2 regions of the Mesorhizobium sp. P2_C7 genome follow, and region 2 is predicted to be linked to the other one. Evidence: riboswitches for the same ligand, from Rfam matches in the RefSeq annotation. Region 2 holds a riboswitch; the other holds the start of a gene.
The links. Region 2 has a riboswitch for S-adenosylmethionine ahead of metX (homoserine O-acetyltransferase MetX). Riboswitches for the same ligand answer to the same signal wherever they lie in the genome.

Region 1: it holds a riboswitch for S-adenosylmethionine, as region 2 does, so the genes downstream of both, AC1D2G_RS05730 (O-succinylhomoserine sulfhydrylase) here and metX (homoserine O-acetyltransferase MetX) in region 2, are expected to answer to the same signal.

The regions. Positions count from the first base shown of each region.
Region 1 covers NZ_JBFUDW010000002.1:148,764-152,961, forward strand. The annotation lists gene AC1D2G_RS05715 (hypothetical protein) at 1-22, shown strand, start outside; gene AC1D2G_RS05720 (ABC transporter substrate-binding protein) at 41-814, opposite strand; gene AC1D2G_RS05725 (2'-deoxycytidine 5'-triphosphate deaminase) at 915-2,009, opposite strand; SAM riboswitch at 2,165-2,242, shown strand; gene AC1D2G_RS05730 (O-succinylhomoserine sulfhydrylase) at 2,299-3,489, shown strand; gene AC1D2G_RS05735 (ceramide glucosyltransferase) at 3,504-4,198, opposite strand, start outside.
Region 2 covers NZ_JBFUDW010000011.1:140,950-145,147, reverse strand. The annotation lists gene AC1D2G_RS22560 (prephenate/arogenate dehydrogenase family protein) at 1-88, opposite strand, end outside; gene hisC (histidinol-phosphate transaminase) at 95-1,204, opposite strand; SAM riboswitch at 1,342-1,419, shown strand; gene metX (homoserine O-acetyltransferase MetX) at 1,530-2,699, shown strand; gene metW (methionine biosynthesis protein MetW) at 2,696-3,310, shown strand; gene AC1D2G_RS22540 (DUF1330 domain-containing protein) at 3,333-3,659, opposite strand; gene AC1D2G_RS22535 (glycosyltransferase family 2 protein) at 4,030-4,198, shown strand, end outside.

The DNA.
Region 1 (4,198 bases), on a different contig from region 2:
AGAGCATCTCTTTCGCGGCTGACCCGGACGGGGTTCAACCTCAATAAATATCGAAGTCGAAGTACTTGGCCTGGATCTTCTTGTAGGTACCGTCGGCGACGATGGCGTCTATTGCCGCATTGAGCTTGTCGCGCAGCGCGGTGTCTTCCAGGCGAACGGCAATGCCGGCCTGGGTCTCCGTGCCCTTGACGTCACCGACCAGCTTGCAGCAGCCGTCGCTTGCCTTCTTCAACCAGTCCACCAGCACGAATTTGTCAGAGATGACGGCATCGAGACGGCCGTTCGTCAGATCGGTGATCGCCTCTTCCTGGGTCGGGTAGAGTTTCGCCTCCGCGCCAGCCTTGCCATAGACATTCTGGGCATAGTCGGCCTGCGTGGTCGAAGCCTGGGCGCCGACCGTCTTGCCGGCAAGCGCTGCTGGTTCGGTCGAGGTGAGTTCGGTATCCTTCGGCGCCACCAGCGCGAGCGGTGTCGTATAGTATTTGTTGGTGAAGGAGACCTGCTTCTTGCGCTCCTCGGTGATGCTCATCGAGGCGATGATGGCATCGAATTTCTTGGCCTGCAGGGCGGGGATGATGCCGTCCCAGTCCTGGGTGACGATCTCGCACTCGACCTTCATCTGCGCGCACAGCGCATTGGCGATGTCGATATCGAAGCCGACGACTTTGCCGTCCGGGGTGATGGTGTTGAACGGCGGATAGGCACCCTCGGTGCCGATCTTCAGTTTCTCAGCAGCCTGCGCCGACAGAGAGCCGGCCGCCATCAGCAACACGGCAGCACCTGCTGCCGATATGATCCATTTTGAAATCCGCATTTTCTTGGTTCCCCTTGAACGCCGCCAACTTGGCGACCAGAAAGCCAGCCAAGCATGACGAGCCAGCGCAGGCAAGTGTATTGCCCGACGGGAATTGGGTTCAGCGCGCTGGGCGGAAATGCTTGGACAGCTTCAGGCCTTGCGCCTGGTAGTTGGAGCCGAGATCGGTGCCGTAGAGCGCCTGCGGCCGCTTCAGCATATGCTCGTAGACCAGCCGGCCGACGATCTGGCCATGGTCGAGGATGAACGGCACTTCGTGGCTGCGCACTTCGAGCACCGCGCGACTGCCGGTGCCGCCGGACGCCGAATGGCCGAAACCCGGATCGAAGAAGCCGGCATAGTGGACGCGGAACTCGCCTACCAGCGGATCGAACGGCGTCATCTCGGCGGCGTAGAGCGGCGGCACATGCACCGCTTCCTGGCTGACGAGGATGTAGAATTCATCGGGATCGAGCACCAGTTCGCCGGCGCCGCTCTTGTGGATCGGCTCCCAGAAGTCGACGACCTCTTGTGCCGCGCGCTTGTCTACATCGACGAGACCGGTGTGATGCTTGCCGCGATAGCCGACCAGGCCATTCTGATCGCCGTTGAGATCGATCGACAGCGCGATCCCGCCGCCGGAAATGTTCGGCGGCTCGGTTGCGACCAGCATCTCGGCGCGATGCAGGTCATGCAGCTCGGCTTCCGAGAGCAGTGCATTGCCGGTGCGGAAACGGATTTGCGACAGACGCGAACCGGTACGCACGACGATCGGAAAGGTGCGCGGGCTGACCTCGAGATAGAGTGGGCCGTGATAGCCGGTGGCGATCTTGTCGAACTCGTGGCCGCGATCGGTCATGACGCGGGTGAAGATGTCGAGCCGCCCGGTCGAACTCTTCGGATTGGCCGAGGCCGAAATGTCCGCCGGCAATGCCAGGCTTTCAAGCAAGGGCACGATATAGACGCAGCCGGTCTCCAGCACCGCGCCCTCGGCAAGATTGATCTCGTGCAGCTGCAGCCGGTCGAGCTTTTCCGAAACCTTGTGGTTGGGGCCCGGCAGGAACGAGGCCCGCACCCGCCAGGCCTTGTCGCCGAGCCGCAGATCCAGGCTCGCCGGCTGGATCTGATCGGCATCGAACGCGCGCGCCGACTTCAGCGCACCGGACTGGAACAGCGCCGAAATGTCCTGATCGGGAAGAATGCCTGTCTGCCGCAAGGCTCCACTCCTAGGCCAGGCGATTCTTGGGGCCAGGCGGTTTTCTGTTCGCAGGTTCCTGCCGCAAAACCGTGGAACACTGCTGCGGAACCTGCTTGGTACAAACCTCTTAATCAAGCCGGCAATTGACGCAAGCGTGGCGCGGGTCTAAAGGGTCGTTATCCCGTGGTGATTTGGCCGGTCGGCTTGCAGCCACGTTAAACAAGTCGCTAAAGGACCGTCGGGCCGCAAGGCCGTATGGACCGGTTGCGACTTTCGCGGCCGGTTTTTTTGTGTCTGGAACAAAGCGATGAGCACCAAGAAGCGTAACTGGAAGCCTCAAACGACACTCGTGCATAGCGGAACCCTGCGTTCCGGTTTCGGCGAAACCTCCGAGGCGATGTACCTGACCCAGGGCTATGTCTACGAAACGGCGCAGGCCGCCGAAGCCCGCTTCAAGGGTGAGGAGCCGGGGTTCATCTACTCGCGCTACGCCAACCCGACCGTCGACATGTTCGAAAAGCGCATGTGCGCGCTCGAAGGCGCCGAGGACGCGCGCGCCACCGCATCCGGCATGGCCGCGGTGACGGCCGCGCTGTTGTGCAGCGCCAGGGCCGGCGATCATATCGTGGCAGCACGCGCGCTGTTCGGCTCCTGCCGCTGGGTGGTCGAGACACTGGCGCCGAAATATGGCATCGAGGCGACGCTGGTCGACGGCACCGACATCGCCAACTGGGAAAAAGCGGTCAAGCCGAACACCAAGCTGTTCTTCCTGGAAAGCCCGACCAACCCGACGCTGGAAGTGGTCGACATCGCCGCGGTTGCCGCGCTTGCCAATTCGATCGGTGCGCGGCTGATCGTCGACAATGTCTTTGCCACGCCCCTGCAGCAGAAGCCGCTGCAGCTCGGTGCGCACATCGTCGTCTACTCGGCGACCAAGCATATTGACGGCCAGGGCCGCTGTCTCGGCGGCGTCATCCTGTCGGATAAGAAGTGGATCGACGAGAACCTGCACGACTATTTCCGCCACACCGGCCCCAGCCTGTCGCCGTTCAATGCCTGGACGCTGCTGAAAGGGCTGGAGACACTGCCGGTGCGCGTGCGCCAGCAAACGGAAAGCGCCAGCAGGATCGCGGATTTCCTGGCCGAGCGGCCCGAAATCGCCCGCGTCATCTATCCCGGCCGCGCCGACCACCCGCAAGCGGCCATCGTCAAGAAGCAGATGTCGGGCGGCTCGACGCTGATCTGCCTGGACGTCAAGGGCGGCAAGCAGGCAGCCTTCGCCTTGCAGAACGCCCTCGACATCGTGCTGATCTCCAACAATCTCGGCGATGCCAAGAGCCTGATCACCCATCCGGCGACGACGACGCACAAGAATCTGAGCGACGAGGCGCGTGCCGAACTCGGCATCGGGCCGGGCACGCTCAGACTGTCGGTCGGCCTGGAGGATACCGACGATCTTCTGGAAGACATCGAACAGGCGCTGAAGGCGGCCAAGTAAAAGGCCTTTGGCCATCAGGCGCCGGACGGCGTCTCTTCCAACTCGGCCGCCTTGGTGCCGATGGTCATCGCGTTGCCGCGCCAGTCGACGGCGCCACCCAGCCAGCCGCGCGCCCACATCGCCGGCAGGATCAGGTCGCGCATCATGATCGCCGCGACCATGCGCGGCGACAGGTACCAGCCTTTGGACCAGGCCAGGGCGCATTCCGGAAGGTAGAAGGCCGCCAGCACGGCAATGGCGGTTGCCCAGAGGCTGACGCCCGCGCTTGCCGCCGCCAACAGCGCGAGTGCCAGCGGCACCACTGCCCCGGTCAGGATTTCGGGTGCGAAAAACCATGGGAAGGTGACGCGGCGCAGGCGCGCCCAACGGGCCTGACGCGACCAGATTTCGTCAAAGGTGCGCCGGCCGAGCGGTTGCTCGAAGGGCGCGGCGACGAGATTGACGCGCAGGCCAAGGCCATTGACCAGCTTGGTCGCGGCAGCGTCCTCGGCGATCTCGGCGGCGAGCGCACGGATGCCGCCACTGGCGTCGAGCATCGGCTTGTTCCAGAGCATGCTCTTGCCCTGGGCAAAGCCGAGGCCAAGCGCCTCGCCGGCATATTGCCAGCGCGCTTGCAGCGTGTTGAGGAAAGCGCATTCGACCTCGGCCCAGAAGCCAGCGGGCCGCGAGCCTATCGGCGTCGAGCAGACAAGGCCGGTGTCGGGCCGCC
Region 2 (4,198 bases):
GGCCCTCGCGACGGATGACGCGGGCCAGTGACGAGCCGATCAGGCCGATGCCGACCAGCGCGATCTTTTCAAACATCGGTGATGTCATGGTGTTCTAGCTTTTCAGGAATGTCGTGAGAGCAGCGACAACGCCGCGATTGGCCTCTTCGGTGCCGACGGTCATGCGCAGTGCGTTGGGAAAGCCGTAGCCGGAAACGCGCCGCAGGATATAGCCGCGCGCCGTCAGATAATCGTCCGCCGCGGCGGCCGAATGGTTCTGGTCGTCGGGAAAATGGATCAGGATGAAATTGCCGACGCTTGGCGTCACCCGCAGCCCGAGCTTGCCGAACTCCTCGCTCAACCATGTGAGCCAGGTTTCGTTGTGCATCACGCTGCGTTGGACGTGGTCGCGGTCACGGATAGCGGCGATGCCGGCCTCGATCGCAGTGGCATTGACGTTGAAAGGGCCACGCACACGATTGATGGCGTCGACGATGTGCATTGGAGCGTACATCCAGCCTATCCGCGCCCCGCCCAGGCCGATCTTGGAGAAGGTGCGGGTCATCACCACGTTCTCGGCGCCGCCGACCAGTTCGATGCCGGCTTCATAGTCGTTGCGGCGGACATATTCGGCATAAGCCGCGTCGAGCACCAGAAGCACATTTCTAGGCAGGCCGGCATGCAGGCGGCGCACTTCTTGGAACGGCACATAGGTGCCGGTCGGGTTGTTGGGATTGGCGAGGAATACGATTTTCGTGCGCGGCGTGACGGCGGTCAGCATCGCATCGATGTCGGCACGCTCATCGGTCTCCTTGACCGCGACCGGAGTTGCGCCGGCCGACTGGATGTAGATTTTGTAGACCATGAAGGCGTGTTCGGTGAAAATCGCCTCGTCGCCGGGAGCGAGATAGGTCTGCGCCAGAAGGCCGAGAATTTCGTCGGAGCCGTTGGAACAGATGATGTTCTGCGCGTTGAGACCATGCACCTCGGCGATCGCCTCACGCAGCCGCCTGGCGGTGCCATCGGGATAGATGTCGAGCTTCGCAGCAATCTCCCGCGCGGCCTCGATCGCCTTCGGCGACGGACCCAGCGGATTCTCGTTCGACGACAGCTTGTAGACCTTGGCGACGCCGGCGGGCGCCGTGCTCTTGCCCGGCACATAGGCGTCGATGTCCATGATGCCCGCGCGCGGGGTTGGACGTGCCTTGTCCGGTGTCTGGCTCATGTCGCAAAATCCGTCGAGAACGCTTCCGTCTGGAAGCCGCAGCGGAAATACAAGCCACGGCCCGCAATGTCGAGAGGTGGCAACCTCCGGACCGCGGCTGGCCGTTGACGCGGGCGCACCACAGTCCTAGAAGAGGTACGAAATTCCGTGGTGATTTGGCCGGTCGGCTTGCAGCCACGTTAAACAACTTGCTAAAGGGCCGTTTGCATCCTGTAACCGGCTTTGCGACGGCAATGCCGGTTTTTTGTTGTCCGCGCCGGCCGGACACCGCATCGGCATCGATTTTCGAAAGCACCGTGCGGATTCAAAGTGTGAGATGGATGCAATGGCCGCTCTGCGCGCTGGAAAAACCAACAACGAGGCTGATCAGCCGTCGAGCCCGGTGCTGCGCTTTGGGCCCGACAAGCCGCTAAAGCTCGATGCCGGCACCCTGCTGTCGCCGTTCCAGATCGCCTACCAGACCTACGGCACACTGAACGACGCCCGTTCCAACGCCATCCTCGTCTGCCATGCGCTGACCGGCGACCAGCATGTCGGCAGCACCAATCCGGTGACCGGCAAGCCGGGCTGGTGGGAAGTGCTGATCGGTCCTGGCAAGATCATCGATACCAACCGTTTCTTCGTCATCTGCTCCAACGTCATCGGCGGTTGTCTGGGCTCCACCGGCCCGGCCTCGACCAATCCCGCCACCGGCAAGCCCTATGGGCTCGACCTGCCGATCATCACCATTCGGGACATGGTGCGCGCCCAGCAGATGCTGATCGACCATTTCGGCATCGAAAAACTGTTTTGCGTCCTCGGCGGTTCGATGGGCGGCATGCAGGTGCTGGAATGGGCGTCCAGCTATCCGGAGCGCGTCTTCTCGGCTCTGCCGATTGCCACCGGCGCCCGCCATTCCTCGCAGAACATCGCCTTCCATGAGGTCGGCCGGCAGGCCGTGATGGCGGATCCGGACTGGCATGGCGGCAAATATTTCGAGCACGGCAAGCGCCCGGAAAAGGGCTTGGCGGTGGCGCGCATGGCCGCCCACATCACCTATCTGTCGGAGGCTGCCCTGCATCGGAAGTTCGGCCGCAATCTGCAGGATCGCGAGGCACTCACCTTCGGCTTCGACGCCGACTTCCAGATCGAGAGCTATCTGCGCCACCAGGGTATGACCTTCGTCGATCGCTTCGATGCCAATTCTTATCTCTACATGACGCGGTCGATGGATTATTTCGACCTTGCCGCCGACCATGGCGGCCGGCTGGCGGATGCGTTCGCCGGCACGAAAACCCGCTTCTGCCTAGTGTCCTTCACCTCGGACTGGCTGTTCCCGACCGAAGAGAGCCGCTCGATCGTTCATGCGCTCAACGCCGCCGGCGCGTCGGTATCCTTCGTCGAGATCGAGACCGATCGCGGCCACGACGCCTTCCTGCTCGACGAGCCGGAATTGTTTGCCGCGATCAATGGCTTCATCGGCTCCGCAGCACGGGCGCGAGGGCTCGCATCGTGAACGTCACCCGCAACCAGCGCGTCGACCTCGAAGTCGTCGCCAACCTCATCCCGCCACAATCGCGCGTGCTCGACGTCGGTTCGGGCGATGGCTCGCTGCTCGAATTGCTGCAGGACACCAAGCAGGTCGACGGCCGCGGCCTTGAACTGTCGCAGCGTGGCGTCAACGAATGCGTGGCGCGCGGCTTGAGCGTCATCCAGGGCGATGCCGACAAGGATCTCGAGTTCTATCCCGACAAGGGCTTTGACTTCGTCGTCCTGTCGCAGACCCTGCAGGCCACCCGCAACCCGAAGCTGGTTCTCAAGGAACTGCTTAGGATCGGCAATCGCGCCATCGTGTCCTTCCCCAATTTCGGCCATTGGCGGGTCCGCATGTCGCTGTTCCTCAATGGCCGCATGCCGGTGACCACGGACCTGCCCTATTCCTGGTACGACACGCCCAACATCCATTTCTGCACCATCCGCGACTTCGTCAATCTGTGCGACGAGCTTGGCGCTACCGTGGAAAAAGCAACTGCGCTCGACGCCAATGGCCAGAAGATCGGCCTGTCGATGCCATGGTGGTTCTGGAACTTCTTCGGCCAGCAGGCGGTGTTCTTGCTGAAACGGTAATCCCGCCGCGCTATTGTCGACTTCACGCCTGGTCAAGGACATCCGTGGCCTTATGCGGATGCTCAACGCCATCAACGAAGATCACGTCGGCTTCCGAGTTGTCGGTCCGCAGCGTCAGTATCGCCTGATAGGCGGCCGAGTTGTACCATCCGCGCACGTGTGGCCTGTCGGGAAATTCGATGATGATCAGGTGGCCCTGCCAATCGTTTTCGATGACCTCGACGTCGCCGCCATGGACCAGAAAACGACCGCCGAAAGGGGCCAGCGTGGCATCGATCTTCTGCAGATATTCGACGATCTGCGGACCCATCCGGGCTTGGCGCATATGGGCAACGGCGTAACCAGTCATGACAGTACTCCCTCTGGGACCGAAGCCGAGCAGCCGGCCTCGCGACGGCAATCTGCCCAAACACCGGCCGCGATGCGATTACGTCTGACGTAGTGGAATGCATCCGGATCATAGACGCGTCATTCATCGCAAGGGCGATTCGCAAGCATAGGGCGCGGCAATAGTGTCGCAGTTGAAGCGCTAAATTCTGAAATTCGTCATTTCATGCGCATTGAGCAGCATCCCGATGGGGTGACAGGTACGCCTGTTTTTTGTAGCGTCGTCGCCAATACGGGGGATATGGAAGGGGGAGTCCGATCCATTTGACCGTCCTGAAGATCGAAAGACCTGGCAGGAAGCGTATTTTTTCGCTGGAAATGGCTGACGCAGTATGACCGGGAAGACAGAGCACGCTCCTCTCATCACGGTCATCACGCCGACTCACAACAGGCGTGAGGCGGTATTGCGCGCCGTGGAAAGTGTACTTTCCCAGAGCATGCCGAGGTTCGAGCATATTGTCGTCGACGATGGCTCGACGGACGGAACCGCGGCGGCACTGG